Linked DNA regions of Methylicorpusculum oleiharenae. Each later gene encodes a partner of the first gene's protein in a complex. Links are inferred from orthologs where the notes say so. Each region holds a gene or a part of one and is shown on either strand. Other genes may lie near its edges.

Evidence for each region.
Region 2: the proteins of dsbD (region 1) and GO003_RS13580 are in contact, whole or in part, in a crystal structure (PDB 1JZD), measured with the Escherichia coli proteins. The link is inferred for Methylicorpusculum oleiharenae from one-to-one orthologs.

What each region holds. Positions count from the first base shown.
Region 1 is NZ_WUTY02000001.1:2,129,009-2,137,812, reverse strand. The notes cover bases 5,294-8,281. They hold dsbD (protein-disulfide reductase DsbD), read left to right. Parts: upstream 5,294-5,691; coding sequence 5,692-7,872; downstream 7,873-8,281. Other genes in these bases: GO003_RS09775 (TlpA family protein disulfide reductase), read left to right, coding at 7,872-8,281; cutA (divalent-cation tolerance protein CutA), read left to right, coding at 5,321-5,647. In the rest of the region: GO003_RS09810 (porin family protein), read right to left, coding at 1-243; GO003_RS09805 (polysaccharide biosynthesis/export family protein), read right to left, coding at 297-875; uvrD (DNA helicase II), read right to left, coding at 1,952-4,120; GO003_RS09795 (YgaP family membrane protein), read left to right, coding at 4,463-4,732; GO003_RS09790 (FxsA family protein), read right to left, coding at 4,782-5,222; more of GO003_RS09775, read left to right, coding at 8,282-8,384; aroQ (type II 3-dehydroquinate dehydratase), read left to right, coding at 8,575-8,804. UniProt on the Escherichia coli protein: Required to facilitate the formation of correct disulfide bonds in some periplasmic proteins and for the assembly of the periplasmic c-type cytochromes.
Region 2 is NZ_WUTY02000001.1:3,005,452-3,014,153, forward strand. The notes cover bases 5,817-8,702. They hold GO003_RS13580 (disulfide isomerase DsbC N-terminal domain-containing protein), read left to right. Parts: upstream 5,817-6,842; coding sequence 6,843-7,562; downstream 7,563-8,702. Other genes in these bases: rseP (RIP metalloprotease RseP), read left to right, coding at 5,817-6,759; mutS (DNA mismatch repair protein MutS), read right to left, coding at 7,802-8,702. Also shown: rpsB (30S ribosomal protein S2), read left to right, coding at 1-37; tsf (translation elongation factor Ts), read left to right, coding at 315-1,196; pyrH (UMP kinase), read left to right, coding at 1,259-1,975; frr (ribosome recycling factor), read left to right, coding at 1,990-2,547; GO003_RS13560 (isoprenyl transferase), read left to right, coding at 2,560-3,324; GO003_RS13565 (phosphatidate cytidylyltransferase), read left to right, coding at 3,342-4,211; ispC (1-deoxy-D-xylulose-5-phosphate reductoisomerase), read left to right, coding at 4,211-5,395; more of rseP, read left to right, coding at 5,404-5,816. UniProt on the Escherichia coli protein: Acts as a disulfide isomerase, interacting with incorrectly folded proteins to correct non-native disulfide bonds.

The DNA.
Region 1 (8,804 bases):
CCTGGCGTCGCCAGCAATATCGTAAATTTCGGAGCGCACCCCGAATTTTGACTTGGCCGATAACGTCGCACCGAATGCCTCAAATTTATCATCGCTCTGCCTAAGCAATAAGTTGTCATCATAAAAAGTGCGCAAACTGGAAGACGGCTGCGCATACCATTCTCTTGCATGCCCCGGAAAAGGCAGCAAAGCCAGAACGAGCAGAACCGTTCCTATCGGAGTTCTTAGAAGGTGAGACGTCATATTCAAAAAACTATCCCTCGGGCAACCATTACCGTCATTGAATAATTGTAAAATTAAGGTACGACAATCACATCGCCAGGTTGCAATACTATATTTTGATGAAGATCATCTCCATCTTCGACGTCACCGTAACGGAATGGAATGGCTTCTTGTTGTCCATCGGCGTGGCGTCTTAGGATAACAATGTCGTTAACCGCCGAAAAAGGCGTCATTCCAGCAGCCATAGCTAACCCCTGCATCACATCCGTCGGTCTGTTGATAGGATATTCGCCGGGTTTATTGACTTTACCAATGACATACACCTTATTACCAAACAATTGCTTGGCTGAAACCGTCACAACCGGATCGGCAATATAATCAGCCAGCCGCTGACTGATGATAGATTCGATCTGCTCCAACGTTTTGCCTTGAGCCTGGATGTTTCCCGCTAAAGGAAACGAAATACCGCCATCCGGCCTGACGAGAACTTCTTGCAGCAAACCCTCTTCTTTCCAAACGGAAACAGTTAACACATCACCCGGCTCGACTTTGTATGTCCCAGGCTCATACCCCGCTTCCTCTGCTGTTGCTTGAGTTGTGCCAACCAGCAACAACGAAAAAACCAACCCAAAAAACCACGGCTTAAACTGCATTGAACGCTCCATAAGATCAGGCTTAAAAATTTATTATAGCTAATGATAAAGTCTTTTCTAAGACAGATGATAATCTGTTGAAAAGAGCTAACCCTTTATCGTTGATTTTTCCGGTTAAACAGCAAATTTCTGACGCTTAACACTCATTTATTTCCAAATGACTAAAATAGTGAACATTTAGAGCGCGTTGGCCGGGAGTGTGTTGTGCGCATTGACAAATGAATAGTACAAACACTATAGCAATTTTTTCTTTATTAAATCGCAGAATTGCTAACCGGCCATAAAAATGAATGTTTTCAGAACAGAATATCTTTAGGGGATATGATTGATTCGGGCACTATCCGATGATTACGCCGTCCCTTTATAATCCGGAAACTTTTTTGTTCAGTACTAAAAAAGCTTCTATTAATGCGATATTATTTGATTTTCCCTACCTTTTGCAGTGATTAAAACATAGAAATCTTAATGTTTCATTACAATAGCAGGGTAAATAATATCAGAATTACGCTTTCTCCATCGGCCAGGCTACTGTAAGACCAGGGTAAACGCATTAAAGTAATTAATATATCAATATGTTATTCGGTTGCTTAAAACGCATAGTCAATTTGGTTTAACTTATGGTGATCTTCCCTGGGTCCCGTTAGGCCGCGCCGAGCACTGGCGATTTTGCCGAGAATAGCCCGCTAGGGGAGCGGCAGGGCTGCCGCTCGTTTTCGGAGGGCTAGGGATAGCCCATCCGAAAACCCTCGGTAAAATCGTCAGCGCGCAGGATGCAGCGGCCTCCGGGTGTCTTTTCTTTTGGATACTTTTCTTTGGACAAGCAAAGACAAAATCGGCGGGATCGATTTTGAACAGCTTTAGCTTGCCCGAAGGGCGAAACCCAAGGATGGGTTTCGTAGCAGTATCGCGGTTGTCGGTCCGCGAACCGACTCCACTTAAGCGTCGCGATAGCGACACGAAGCCTTTTTTAAGTTTCAAATAAACCAAATCTTATAGTTGATCCGGAAAAAGGGATATTTTAACTATCTGATTTTCTACAGTGCTTTAATGCGTTTGCCCTTATTGTAAGACCCTAATTAATGCAACCGCTGAAGATTGGCGTAAGCCAGCATCAGCCATTTCATTCCGGCATCGCTGAAATTGATCTGCGCCCGTTCCTGATCGCCACTGCCATCAATTTGCAACACCACACCTTCCCCAAATTTTTCATGACTAACCCGCTGGCCCAACCTAAATGAAGCGGACGCTTTATTCGCATCAGACAGGGTCGAAACGGCTGTAACCGGACGGCTTATCTGAGCTCTTAGCCTCACTTCCTGCAGTGTATCGGCAGGAATCTCTTTTAAAAACCGCGACGGCCTGGGATTGGTTTCACGTCCGTAGATACGCCGTGATTCCGCATAAGTCAAAATCAATTGTTTCTTGGCCCGGGTCATGCCTACATAGCATAAGCGTCTTTCTTCTTCCAAACGTCCGGCATCTTCGACTGATTGCTGAGACGGAAACAAACCCTCTTCCATCCCCACGACAAAAACCAAATTGAATTCCAGTCCTTTGGCAGAGTGAAGCGTCATCAGCTGAACACAGTCTTCGAAATCGCCGCTCTGCATATCACCGGATTCCAAGGCAGCATGAGCCAAAAATAAATCGAGCTCGCCCATTTGTTCTTCGTTATCCTGATCAAAAACATAGGCTTTCGCCGCATTGACCAGCTCTTCCAGATTTTCTACGCGAGCCTCACCCTTATCACCTTTTTCTTTTTGATAGAATTCAAGCAAACCGGAATGCTCGACAACCCATTTGACTTTTTCAAAAAGCGGTAAGGATGCGGTCTCTGCCGCCATTTTGCCGATCAGCTTCAGAAAGCCCGCCAAAGCCCCGGACGCCCTGGGTGTCAACCGTTGCTGAGCAATTAATGCTTCGGTTGCCTGCCATAACGACAAGGGTTGATCTCGGGCAAACAGACGCAAATCATCCAGCGATTTTGCGCCTATGCCCCGCGTCGGTGTATTGACTACACGCTCAAATGAAGCATCATCTTCAGCATTGGCAATCAGCCGCAAATAAGCCAACGCATTTTTAACCTCGGCTCGTTCGAAAAAGCGTAAGCCCCCATAAACGCGGTAAGGCGTCCCGGTGTTCATCAACCGTTCTTCGAACTGACGGGATTGCGCATTGGAGCGATATAAAATCGCGATATCACTGCGCGCTCCGCCTTCGCTCACCCATTTTCGGATCCTTTCCACGACAAAATAGGCTTCGTCCTGTTCGTTGAATGCCGAATACAGTGAAATCAGATCGCCCAGACCGGAGTCGGTCCACAATTCTTTCCCCATCCGTCCTTCGTTGCGGGCAATCACATGGTTAGCGGCTTTTAATATGTGTCCGGTGGAGCGGTAATTCTGCTCCAGTTTAATGACCTTATGCCCCGGATAGTGCTGTTGAAATTGATAGATATTCTCTATCTTGGCACCGCGCCAGCCATAGATGGACTGATCATCATCGCCTACAACAAACAGATTATCCTTACCCCCGGTTAAAAGTCGCAACCAAGCGTATTGAATGGTGTTGGTATCCTGAAACTCGTCGACCAGCACCTGTAAAAACCGTGATTGATAAAACGCCAAGACATCAGGAACATCCCTCAGCAACTCATGAGCTCGCAGCAATAACTCGGCAAAGTCTACCAATCCCGATTGTTGACAAATTTCTTCATACATCCGGTAAACCGCCAACATTTGGCGAAGATAAAAATCGCCGGTATCGGCCATATGCCGGGCACGAACACCCTCGTCCTTTTGAGCATTGATATACCATTGGGCTTGTTTGGGCGGCCAGCGCGCATCATCCAGATTCAAGCTCTTTAAAATCCGTTTAATGACTCTGAGCTGATCATCCGAATCCATGACCTGAAATGATTCCGGCAATCCGGCCTGTTGCGCATGGCGTCTCAATAGCCGGTGCGCCAAGCCGTGAAAAGTACCAATCCACATGGCGCGCGCCGAAATACCTAGCAGGCTCTCAACACGCGTGCGCATTTCCGCTGCCGCCTTGTTTGTAAATGTGACCGCCAAAATGCTGTGCGGCGACACACCTTCCACCTGAATCAGCCAGGCAATGCGATGCACTAAAACCCGGGTCTTGCCGCTGCCCGCTCCTGCGAGCACCAAAATAGGCTTAAGGGGGGCAGAAACAGCTTGTCTCTGGGCATCGTTTAAAGGATCAATGATATTTGTAATGTCCATCTGTTATCGCTTGCACATTTTTTTTAGCTGTGTATATTTGAGGGCCAATTGAAGAAATGCCGGGTAAATTTTTCGCGTGAAATTACACTCGGTTACCAACGGCATTAATGGTTTGTTGTTGGAAATCAGATCGATGATTTATAGTCATCAATATTGGGTGTGCCTGGTTTGATTCGGGCACTATTGAACCTATTAACCATTGTTAATGATGTTTGTAAAAGGCTCAAAACTGTAACTGTTCATGATAGGCGCTAACCGTCTTCTGCGTCGGAGAAGCAATGGTCTTTCAGGAATAACAGTTGCCAATAATTTTAATAAAAAAACTAATGAGGGGTGATCATAATGAATTTTGATGTCAAGCGAATGGTTAAATTTGAACACAACATCGGCGTTCCGGAAAAGAAATATCGCATGTTTGGCGGCGCGGCTCTGGTTTTAGCCTCACTCTTTACCGCGAAGATACTGTTAATAATAGTGGGCATGATATTGATAGCCACAGCTTATTCAGGATGGTGTCCCGTTTATTCAGGGCTTAACAAAAGCACTCTGACTCCGGATTCCCCAGCGGCACCTGAAAGCTCAATTGAAGAATCAGAAAGTCATAAAGACTGATCAGCCTTCACACTACAGGGATGTAGTTCCTTCCTCGCCTTAAATCCAATCATTCTTCCTTGTTGTATTCACCTTCCAGCACCTGGGTATCCTTTTTTGAACCCGCCGTCCCTGAGAAAACGCTGCCGTCAATCAAGTGATTTTCAATGATGTAACGGGCGATTTTTCTGCGCAGTTGTGGCACCAAACAAATAAATCCCACTGCATCGGTAAAAAATCCGGGGGTTAACAGCAATGCTCCGGCAATCAGCAGTAAAGGCCCTTCGACCAGCTCATAAGCGGGAACAATGCCTTGCGCCATAGATGCCTGAAAGCGCTGCCAGGTCTCAAAACCTTGCCGTCTTAATAAGACCGCACCCAACACGGCCGTCAATACCACCAGAAGTACAGTAGGAAAAACACCCAACAGGCCGCCTACGGAAATTAACAGATAAATTTCAATAATCGGAATGAGCAGAATCAGCAAAAAAACGCCTTGGAAAGCTCTCATTAAAAACACCTTTTGATAAAGTCACGGGGTACAATATAAGGAGAACCCGATTTAATTTCCAGAACAATATTCTACCAACCCCCTCTTCAGGGTTTGCCATGTCCCAAAATTACCAGATTATTTTTTGTACCTGTCCTGATCAACAAACCGCAACAAAACTGGCCCATCTGTTGATAAATCAAAACCTGGCCGCCTGCGTCAACCTATTACCCGGCCTGACTTCGGTGTACCGGTGGCAAGATAAAATAGAAACAGCCAATGAACATTTATTACTGATCAAAACGCGCGCTGACTTTTACTCCCGCATCGCTAAGCTGATAAAGTGCCATCACCCCTATGAACTTCCCGAAATCATCGCGGTCACTGTCGACAATGGTGCACCTGACTACCTGCAATGGATCGATCAATGTTTAACTTCAGAATAATTTCTTTTTTGCTTTTATGTTTGATTGCTTTTAAGGCATCAGCCTTGGCAGAAAGTGATCTTTTGCCCGTTGAACAGGCATTCAAATTATCAGTCAAGGCGGCTGCGCGGGATAAGCTGATTGTCAGTTTTGAAATTGCTGAAGGCTATTATCTTTATCAAAATAAAATCCGGATGGAATCATTGACGCCTTCAATCAAGCTGGGCGAACCGGCTTTTCCTGAAGGTCACACTTATAACGACGAATTTTTCGGCGAGGTCATCACGCACCGGCAAGCCATTGATATCGCCGTACCTATCAGTCAGATTGATACAACGTCCACCTCTTTACAACTTCTGGTTCAACATCAGGGGTGTGCGGATGCCGGGATCTGTTATCCTCCGCAAAAAACAACGCTGACTATCGCCATTCCCGGTGCCATGCAATCGACCGGCATCCCGCCATCGGCAAACGCCCTGATCAATAGCTTGGGGACCATCAAGCAACGCTTTTTCCAGGATGAACTACTGCCACCGGATGAGGCATTTCCATTTTTCGCAACAGTTGCAGCCCCTGACCGGCTGGAGCTGACCTGGCAAATTGCTGACGGTTATTATTTGTACCGAGAAAAATTTCAGCTGGAAATCATAGGTGCAGAGGATGTAAAGCTGGGCGCTTTTGAGTTACCGCATGGCAAACAGCAATTTGACGAGGCTTTTGGCGAGGTGGAAACCCTATACGGAGAATTGAAGCTCAGTATTCCGCTCATCAGAACGACCGCCGCCGCTCAAGCTATTAAATTAAAGGCTAAATTCCAGGGGTGCGCCGACCGGGGCGTCTGTTACCCGCCCATGGAGAAAATCGTTGAACTGAACTTGCCTGTGCTGCCGGTAATATCTGCTCCGGCAGAGGCGGCAAAACCGGGCAATACCACCTTGTCTGAACAGGACAGTATTGTGTCATCCATGCAACATGACAGTTTCTGGCTGACCCTGGCGAGTTTTTTGGGTTTTGGACTGCTGCTGGCTTTCACACCGTGCATTTTTCCGATGATACCTATTCTTTCCGGCATTATCGTCGGCCAAGGCCATCCGCTTTCGACGAGAAGAGCTTTCATGCTTTCTTTAAGCTACGTTGTCGCTTCAGCAGCGACTTATACGCTCTTTGGCGTTTTGGCGGCTTTATTCGGCAGTAATCTGCAAGCCACGTTTCAGCAACCCTGGATCGTCGGCACATTCAGCGCCATCTTTATCTTGCTCGCCTTGTCGATGTTCGGTTTTTACCAGCTGGAACTCCCCAAATCACTGCAAGCCAAAATCCATGACTCCAGCAATCAACATCGCGATGGCTCACTTTGGGGTGCGGCCATCATGGGTTCGCTATCATCGCTGATCGTTGGGCCGTGCGTTGCGGCTCCACTGGCCGGTGCTTTGATTTATATCGGTCAGACCGGCGATGCGGTCCTGGGCGGATCGGCGTTATTCGCAATGGGCTTCGGCATGGGCATCCCTTTGCTACTGGTCGGTGCTTCGGCAGGAAAACTGCTTCCCAAAGCGGGCCGCTGGCTTAATTCAACGAAAGCGGTGTTCGGGGTCATCATGCTGGCTATGGCGTTATGGATGCTTGAACGGATCATCGCACCTTCAGTTGCGATGTTTTTCTGGGCTATTCTGCTGATAATCCCTGCGATTTACCTCAATGCCATTGATCCTTTGCCTGAAAATGCAGGCGGCTGGCACAAACTGTGGAAAGGAACCGGCGTCGTCATGCTCATTTACGGGGTTTTATTATTGATTGGCTTAAGCGCAGGCAATCATAATCCGCTCAAGCCACTGGAAAACTTAAACATCGCTCAAGCCAATGCGGCGACTCCTGCGGCTCAAAAAAACCTGTTTCAACGCATCGGCTCCCTTCAGGAATTAGAACGCCAAATCGATCTGGCAAACGCCAACAACCAAATGGTTATGCTGGATTTTTATGCTGACTGGTGCATTTCCTGTAAAGAGATGGAAAACTACACCTTCACCGATACTGCAGTCAGGGCGCAATTATCACGATTCGTACTTTTACAAGCAGATGTGACTCAAAACTCCGAAGCGGACCAAGCTTTACTGAAGAAATTCAATCTTATCGGACCGCCCGCTATTTTATTTTTTGGCCCCGGCCATCAAGAAAAAATCAATCGTCGCATTATCGGTTATCAGGATGCTGAAACCTTTATAAAATCCTTGCAGCAGGTTAACTGATGAAACAATCCCTGATCATCCTGGCTATCGCTTTCTGCGCGTTAGCGGCCGGAATTTATGTCAATCAACTCACTGATAACCAAAGCAGAGTTGACACACCGGCCTTACCTGACTTCAGTTTTCCGGATTTAGCGGGCAGGACACACAGCTTGACCGAATGGCACGGCAAGATAATCGTGGTGAACTTTTGGGCAACCTGGTGTCCGCCTTGCCGAAAGGAAATCCCGGAGTTTGTCGAGTTACAAAAAGAATACGGTGAACAAGGACTGCAATTTGTCGGCATTGCACTTGAAGAAAAAGAAACCGTTGCGGCGTATCTCAATACCCTGGAAACCAATTATCCTATGCTTATCGGCGGCGATCAGGCCATGGCACTGGCCCAGCAAATGGGCAATATTGCCGGCATTCTCCCCTTCAGCCTGGTCTTTAACCGGGATGGCCAGCTCATTCACAGGCAGGCCGGTCCTTTTTCAAAAGAAGATCTCATCAAACTGATCAAGCCTCTGCTTTAAATCCGTCTTTAATTTCAATAGCGCCTGAGCCGGAAACACATGATGCGTTGCAAGGGAAAGTCATTTTCACAGCCGCTGACATAGCCGCGATTTAACGAATTTTCTTTGACGAAAGACATAGTTATAGACAAATTCACGTAAATTAGGGAAAATTGGCTGATAATTATAATAATTTTCAAACCTTACCTTAATGTCTAAAATTTTCGTCCTCAATGGACCTAATCTAAATTTACTGGGCGTCCGAGAACCATCACTTTATGGCCATCAGACCCTGAAAGACATTCAAAATACCTTAGAGTTGCAAGCGGCGGAAATGGGGCATTCCCTGTACTTCTATCAGCATAATGCTGAACACCAGATGGTGGAGCTTATCCATCAGGCCTTTGCCGATAAGATTGACTTTATCATCATTAATCCTGC
Region 2 (8,702 bases), 880 kb from region 1 along the record:
TTTTGTAGAAGAATCAGAATCCGCTTCAGCTGAATAAAGTTTGATTTAAAGCGAATTGCACACAAAGTTCAAGAAACTTGAAAATTAATAACTTACGCATCCCAGTCAGTTTTTTCATAACTGTTCAAGGCGTTTAACGAGCTATGCAATTGTTTGCGAAACGCTGGCGATGGTCAGAAATACCAGGCTGTTGTGGAAATTATAAAAGTCATGATCTTTAATGTGTAATTCCTGATTTGACGTTTAACACAGCATCATGAACGCCTCCTCATGGGAGGCGTTTTTACAGTTAAGAAATTTGAGGAAGAGTAATAATGAGTATTAGTGCAGGCATGGTTAAAGAACTGCGGGAAAGAACCGGTTCAGGGATGATGGAATGCAAAAAAGCATTGGTTGAAGCAAATGGAGATCTGGAGCTCGCAATCGAAAACATGCGTAAAGCCGGCTTAGCCAAAGCCGATAAAAAATCCGGTCGTATAGCGGCTGAAGGACTGATCGGAGCTAAAATCGCAAGTGACGGCAAAACCGCAGCGATCGTCGATCTTAACTGCGAAACCGATTTTGTTGCCAAGGGTGAAGATTTCATCGGTTTCCTGAACAACATCGCAACTGCATTGTTGACTTCAGACGTTGAAACGCCTGAACAACTTCAGGAAATGAAGCTGGAATCCGGCAAAACAGTGGATGAAGTGCGTCGTGAGTTAATCGCCAAATTAGGTGAAAATATTACCATTAGACGCTTTGAAACTTACAAATTATCTGAGGGCGGTGCTTCATGCTATCTGCATGGAAGCAAAATTGGCGTATTGGTAGAATTGGCCAAAGCCGATGATGCCTTGGGTAAAGACATTGCCATGCACGTTGCTGCCTGCAAACCGGTTTGTGTATCGGATGACCAGGTTTCTCAGGACGAGATCAATAAAGAAAAAGACATTTTCTCGGCGCAAGCACTGGAAAGTGGCAAACCTGCCGAGATTATCGAAAAGATGATCAGTGGCCGGATTAGCAAATTTTTGGCCGAGATTACCCTGTTAGGCCAACCTTTTGTAAAAGACGACAAAACTACGGTAGGCCAGTTGCTGAAATCTAAAGGCAATAGCGTCATTCGTTTTACCCGTTTTGAAGTCGGCGAAGGTATCGAGAAAAAAGAAGAGAATTTTGCTGAAGAAGTAATGGCTCAAGTTAGAGGCGCTTAATTCAATTCAATCCCCGCGTGACTGCGGGGATTTACTTAAATGACTAATCACCCTATGTGACTATGACAAAACTTATCTGCCAAAGAATTTTATTAAAATTAAGCGGTGAAGCATTGATGAGCGAGAAGGGAGGCAGCATCGATGCAGAAATTGTCAAACGATTGGCCACCGAAATAAAGGAGCTATGTGAAGCAGGTATAGAAGTCGGTTTGGTTATTGGCGGCGGTAACATTTTACGAGGCGCCCAAAAAGCATCTGAAGGCTTGGATCGGGTTACCGGTGATCAGATGGGAATGCTGGCCACGGTGATCAATGCCTTGGCTATGCAGGATGCGCTGGAATTTTTAGGTTTACAAGTGCGCGTAATGTCGGCGCTAAAGATTAATCAGGTTTGCGAGGACTATATTCGCCGCAGAGCTGTCAGGCATTTGGAAAAAGGCCGCGTGGTTATTTTTGCTGCCGGAACCGGTAATCCCTTTTTTACGACCGACTCGGCAGCCAGTCTCAGGGCCATTGAAATCAATGCGCAACTGATGATTAAGGCGACCAAAGTAAAAGGCGTTTATTCTGCAGATCCCGAAAAAGTCAAAGATGCCCAATTCTATTCAAGACTGACATACGATGATGCATTGGATCAGCGACTGAATGTAATGGATACGACAGCCTTGGTTTTATGCCGTGACAACAATTTGCCTATGCGGGTTATGAATATATTCGAACAAGGTGCCGTGATGAGGCTGATGCAGGGCGAAGACATTGGTTCTCTAATTGAACGTTGAAAGAGGATTTTAGAATGATAAGTGATATTCAACAGGATGCAGCGAAAAGGATGGGTAAAAGCGTGGAAGCATTGCTCCATGATTTCGCAAAAATAAGAACAGGACGTGCACACCCCAGTTTATTGGATCAGGTCAGTGTTTCTTATTATGGCGTGCCCACGCCATTGTCTCAGGTCGCCAACATAGCGATAGAAGATGCACGGACATTGGCAGTGACTCCCTGGGAACGAAACATGGTGCAAGCGATTGAAAAAGCCATCATGACTTCGGATCTGGGTTTGAATCCTTCAACGAATGGGTCGGTCATTCGTTTACCTTTACCGGCTTTGACTGAAGAGCGCCGTCGCGATTTGGTGAAAGTGGTTAGGCATGAAGCTGAAAATGGACGCGTTGCCATACGCAATATTCGCCGTGATGCAAATTCTTTAATTAAAGAAGCGTTAAAAGATAAAAAGATTTCAGAAGACGACGCCAGAGCGGCAGAAGAGAAAATCCAAAAACTGACCGATCAATACATCAAAGATATTGAGAAACATCTGGAAGTTAAAGAAGCGGATTTATTGTCTATCTAAAAGGATAAATATATGTCTGCTGATGCATCGACATCCCTACCGTCAGAGTCAAATCCTCGCCATATCGCCATTATTATGGATGGTAACGGCCGCTGGGCGCAAAAACGAATGATGCCGCGCGCCATGGGGCACAAAGCCGGTGTCAAGGCGGTCAGGGCCATCGTCGATTATTGTGCCCGGCACAACATTGAGGTGCTGACCTTGTTCGCGTTCAGTAGTGAAAATTGGCGGAGGCCGGTTGAAGAGGTGTCGATGCTGATGAGTTTGTTTATTTCGACATTACAAAAAGAAATTAACAAGCTCGATAAAAATAACGTGCGTGTTCGTTTTATCGGCGATAGAGCGGCATTTTCAGAGCAATTACGGTCAAAGATCACTGAAGGTGAAATTCAAACTCAAAATAATACGGGTTTGACCTTGGTCGTCGCTGCCAATTACGGTGGACGATGGGATTTGTCTCAGGCTTTTCAGAAGATAGCGGGCAAAGTCAGTGAAGGCGAACTGTTAATCCAGAATGTTGACGAACAGTGTATCGATCAGCATTTATCCACAGCAGACCTTCCTGAACCGGATTTGTTTATCAGAACCGGTGGAGAGCAGCGGGTCAGCAATTTTCTTTTGTGGCAACTGGCTTACACCGAACTTTATTTTACGCCTACGCTTTGGCCGGACTTTAATCAGAACGCCTTGGAAGAGGCCATTAAAAGTTTTAAAACGCGTCAACGCCGATTTGGCCATACCGGTGAACAAGTGCTTAATAAAACAATTACCTTATAACAACAATTACTATAAAAATGTTAAAACAACGCATCCTGACGGCTCTCATACTTATACCCTTGGTGGTTCTTGCTGTTTACTTAATGCCGGTGCCTTACTTTGTTTTATTGGTTGGGCTGATCGTACTGCTGGCAGGCTGGGAATGGACTGCACTGGTAGGCATTAATTGCTGGACAGGCCGGATATTGTTTCAAGTCGGCCTGATTTTACCGATGCTGGGCATCTATTTCTGGACCTACATTTTGGAGTTTGCGGCCCAATTAACCAATTTTCCGGAAATAAGAACCCAATCCGGGATTATTGAGTGGTTAGTGGTGCTTCCTGTGCTGTTTTGGCTGTTGGTCATGGTTCTTATCAGAAATACGCCGGAGGCCTTTTTAAATCTTAAGGTAAAACTGTCCTATAAAGGGCTGATCGGCTGGTTTATTCTGCTCTCTGCCTGGATGTTTTTCTATCGTTTGAAAGCATTCTATGGCGCGGATATGGCCATGTACTTTTTAGTTCTGATTTGGCTGGCTGATATAGCGGCTTATTTTACCGGTAAAAAATACGGTGATAGAAAATTAGCCCCTGTAATCAGTCCGGGTAAAACGTTGGCGGGCTTTTACGGCGCATTAGTTAGTGCTGTAGTCAGCGCTATTGTGGTGAGTTTGATTTTTGAGTTTCACCTGATTGTGCTATCTGATTTCATATTGCTGTCAGTTCTGACGGTACTTATTTCTATTTATGGCGACCTGTTCATCAGTGTCGTAAAACGCCAGGGCGGATTTAAAGACAGTGGTTCATTATTGCCTGGACACGGTGGCATTCTGGACAGAATCGACAGCATTATTGCTGCGGCACCCTTTTTCTATGCCGGGATTTACCTGATGGGAGGTCAAATCTGATGAAAGGCATCTGTGTTCTCGGAGCTACTGGATCAATTGGTGTCAGCACATTGGATGTTGCGGCAAGGCATAAGGATTTATACAAAGTCATCGCACTCACTGCTAACAACAATATCGATACGTTGTACGAACAATGTCTGGTGCACACGCCCGAGTATGTTGTGGTCGTCGACGAAAACAATGCCAAATTGTTTGCAGAGCGTATTTCAACTTCAGCTATTGATGGCATCAAGGTTCTGTCAGGTGCCGATGCATTGGAAACCGTTGCAACACTGGATCAGGTTGATTCCGTAATGGCGGCCATTGTCGGGGCTGCGGGTCTTTTACCCAGTCTGGCGGCAGCCAAAGCAGGAAAAACGGTTTTACTGGCCAACAAAGAAGCCCTGGTGATGTCCGGAGACCTGTTCATGCATGCGGTGAGAGATTGCGGCGCGCACCTGCTACCCATTGATAGCGAACATAATGCTATTTTTCAATGTATGCCGGCCCATTATGTTTCAGGCCATTCCGCTAAAAGCGTCCGCCGCATTCTGTTGACGGCATCAGGCGGCCCTTTTAGAACGATGCCTCTGGACAAACTCAAGTACGTTACTCCTGAACAAGCGGTTGCTCATCCAAACTGGGATATGGGCCGGAAAATATCGGTGGATTCGGCGACCATGATGAATAAGGGGCTAGAGTTAATCGAAGCCTGCTTGTTGTTCAACATGAAGCCAGAACAAATACAAGTTGTGATCCATCCCCAAAGCGTCATTCACTCCATGGTCGATTATGTCGATGGGACTGTCCTGGCACAAATGGGTAATCCCGATATGCGGATTCCTATTGCCCATGCCATGGCCTGGCCGGAGCGATTCGATTCAGGCGCGGCGCCTCTTAATATCTTCGATGTCAAACATATGGATTTTGAAGCGCCGGATCTTGATCGCTTTCCGTGCTTGAGATTAGCCATTGAAGCTATCAATGCCGGAGGCGTCATGCCTGCAGTATTGAATGCCGCTAATGAAATTGCGGTAGAGGCATTTTTAAACGAACAGATCCGGTTTACCGATATTCCTGTCGTCATCGAGAAAACCATGCAGTCATTTGAGGTGAGCGAAGGGGATACGCTGGAAAAAGTGCTGTCTATAGACAGTCAGGCCCGGGATGTAGCCAGGCAAAATCTGTTGTCGTTGGCTAACTGAACGCGTTGATGCATACCTTATTCTATTTTATCCTTGCCATCGGTATTCTTGTTTCCTTTCATGAATTCGGCCATTTCTGGGTAGCACGTAAAGCTGGCGTCAAAGTACTGAGGTTTTCAGTCGGGTTCGGTAAAGTGTTGTGGTCTTACAGAAAGACACCCGATTCTACCGAATATGTCATTTCGGCTATCCCTCTGGGTGGTTATGTGAAAATGGTAGACGAAAGAGAGGGGGAAGTTGCAACTTCAGACTTGCCTTTTGCTTTTAACCGTCAATCCATTCTCGCCCGTTCCGCGATTGTTGCCGCAGGTCCGGTGTTTAATTTCATCCTTGCCATAGCGCTGTTTTGGTTTGTGCTGATGATGGGCGAAACCGGGTTACGTCCGATTGTTGGCCAAATAATGCCTGAAACGCTGGCGGCACAAGCCGGTTTTGTTGAGAAAGATGAGATTGTTGCCGTAAGCGGAGAAACGGTAAAAACCTGGAGTGAAGTGATGGAAATGATATTTTCATCAGCCGCCCAACCGGCCTCTGACGGACTCAGTATTGAAGTAAAAAGCGCTGACGACGAGCGCCAGACCAAGGTGTTGCAAATACCCGAGGTATTACAGAAAAATCCTGAACAGCTGTATGAAAAACTGGGATTGGTACCCTGGATGCCGCCCATTAAAGCTGTTTTCGGCAAGGTGCTTGAGGGTAAACCTGCAGAAAAAGCCGGCTTGAAGAGCGGTGATGTCTTACTGATAGCGGATGAAGTTTCAATTGAAAACTGGATGCAATGGGTTGACTATGTCAAGGAACGCCCCGATACGCCGATTGAGCTGACGCTCGAACGTGAAGGCGTTGAGCTCAAATTGACTATTACGCCTGAGAAAGTTGAAGAAAATGGCGTGGCAGTTGGTAAAATTGGCGCCGCTGCATTGATACCCGAAGATCTGATTGCCTCTTTACAGGTCACACATTCATTATCACCCTGGCCTGCAATGCAGACCGCCGTATCGAGAACTACCTTTTTTTCAAAGGTTACATTAAAGATGATGGGGCATATGTTGATCGGCAACGCATCGGTCAAAAATCTGAGCGGACCTATCAGTATTGCCCAGTTTGCCGGTATTTCTGCCGAGAGAGGTTTGGTTGAGTTTTTGTCATTTCTGGCAAAAATCAGTATCAGTTTGGCGGTACTTAATCTCTTGCCTATTCCTGTCCTGGACGGCGGGCACTTACTTTTTTTTGCTATTGAAGCCGTAAAAGGCAGTCCAGTCAGCGAAAAAGTCCAGCTTGTATTTCAACAAGCGGGCATTCTGTTACTCCTGTCCCTCATGGCCTTGGCCATGTTTTTGGACTTGGAACGCTTGTTTCAGTAAATTGCTTTGTAACAGCGCAAAAAGTTATGAACGATAACTTTTTCTAGTAGTCCATTACCGAAATTAACTTACCTGGAAGAGTCATGCAGCAACTTATCAGAACCCTAATGCTAACCGGTGCCGTATTAAGCGCTTCTATGGTGAGCGCCGATGAAAACGCGATCAAAGAGTCATTGAAAAAATCAATGCCTTCAATTAATCCCGAGTCTATCCAGCCTTCTGAAATTAAAGGTTTGTACGAAGTCGTGGTTGGCGCAAATATCTTTTACATGTCAGAAGATGGTAAATATCTGTTACAAGGGCGTTTAGTCGATGTGGCGGCAAGAACCGATTTGACGGAAGTCAAAATGTCTCAAACGCGGAAAAATGCATTGGCAAAATTGGGTGAAGATCAAATGATCGTCTTTAAACCCAAGGAAAGTAAGTACAAGGTCTTTATATTTACCGATATTGACTGCGGCTATTGTCGGAAGCTGCATTCCGAAATTGATCAATACATGGCAGAAGGCATAACCATTCAATATCTTTTCTTTCCCCGTTCAGGCAAAGATACCGATTCTTACAAAAAAGCAGTATCGGTCTGGTGTGCCAGTGACAGAAATGCGGCTTTGACCAAAGCGAAAAAAGGCGAAAACATCGAAGCTAAAGACTGCACACATCCGGTGGATGCTCACATGCAGTTAGGTGTTGAATTTGAAGCACGCGGCACGCCGATGATTGTGACTGAAAACGGCAGTGTGTATCCCGGCTATCTCCCGGCAAAACAACTGGTTGAAGTATTGCGCGAAGAAAAAGGCCAGTAGATCCAAATTATACCTTTCGCACTTCATTTTTGGCAGTGCCTAGGAGGCAACGGGTTGTTCGGCATAGGTCTACAGGGATGGTTTACGGCTTCCTTTGACGGGCACCCCGGTGCCGAATTTCGATCTACGATGGTCATATATGCATAGCATCCGGAAACAGGTTTCAAAAATGGTTTCCGGATAACTGTTAAAAAAAATACCGGTTCATCCAAGCTTGGTTAAGCCGGTTGCAATTTTCCTTAAATCATCCCCTTAAGCCGGTAAAGCAATTCCAATGCTTGACGTGGACTCAGTTGATCAGGATCCAGTTCTGACAGTAAAGAAACGGCCGGGTGATATTCCTTGCCGGTAAATAAGTCGAGTTGCTGGTTGCCTGCTCCGGCTTGTTGTTCCAGATAAGCGGTATTTTCCAGATGATGTAATTTTTGTTTGGCTTTATCGATGACAACAGCCGGGACACCAGCTAGCGAAGCGACCTGTAATCCGTAGCTTTGACTTGCGGGGCCCTCTTTAACCGCATGCAGAAAAATAATCTTATCGCCATGCTCCATTGCTTCAAGGTGTACGTTGTGAATGGTTTTTTGTTCTTCTGCCAAAGCCGTCAGTTCAAAATAATGCGTGGCAAACAGCGTAAACGCTTTAGTGATTTTGGCTAAATAGTCGGCGCAGGCCCAGGCTAACGATAGGCCGTCAAACGTGCTGGTGCCCCGGCCAATCTCATCCATCAGGATCAGGCTTTTATCAGTGGCGTTATGCAAAATATTGGCGGTTTCCGACATCTCCACCATAAAAGTCGAGCGACCGCTGGCCAGATCATCCGATGCGCCGATACGGGTAAATACTTTATCGATGGGGCCGCAGCTAAAGGATTTGGCCGGGACAAAACAGCCGATATGCGCCATCAAAACGATCAATGCGGTTTGCCTCATATAAGTCGATTTACCGCCCATATTGGGGCCGGTAATGACCAGCATTTTGCGTTGACTGCCCAGGTTAAGGTCATTGGCGACAAATGGAACGGCGGAGACTTGTTCGACTACCAAATGGCGGCCGCTGTCTATCTGTATGCCTGTTTTTTGCGTCAGTAAAGGCTTGATGAGATTCAACGTATCGGCGCGTTCAGCAAAATTGACCAGTACA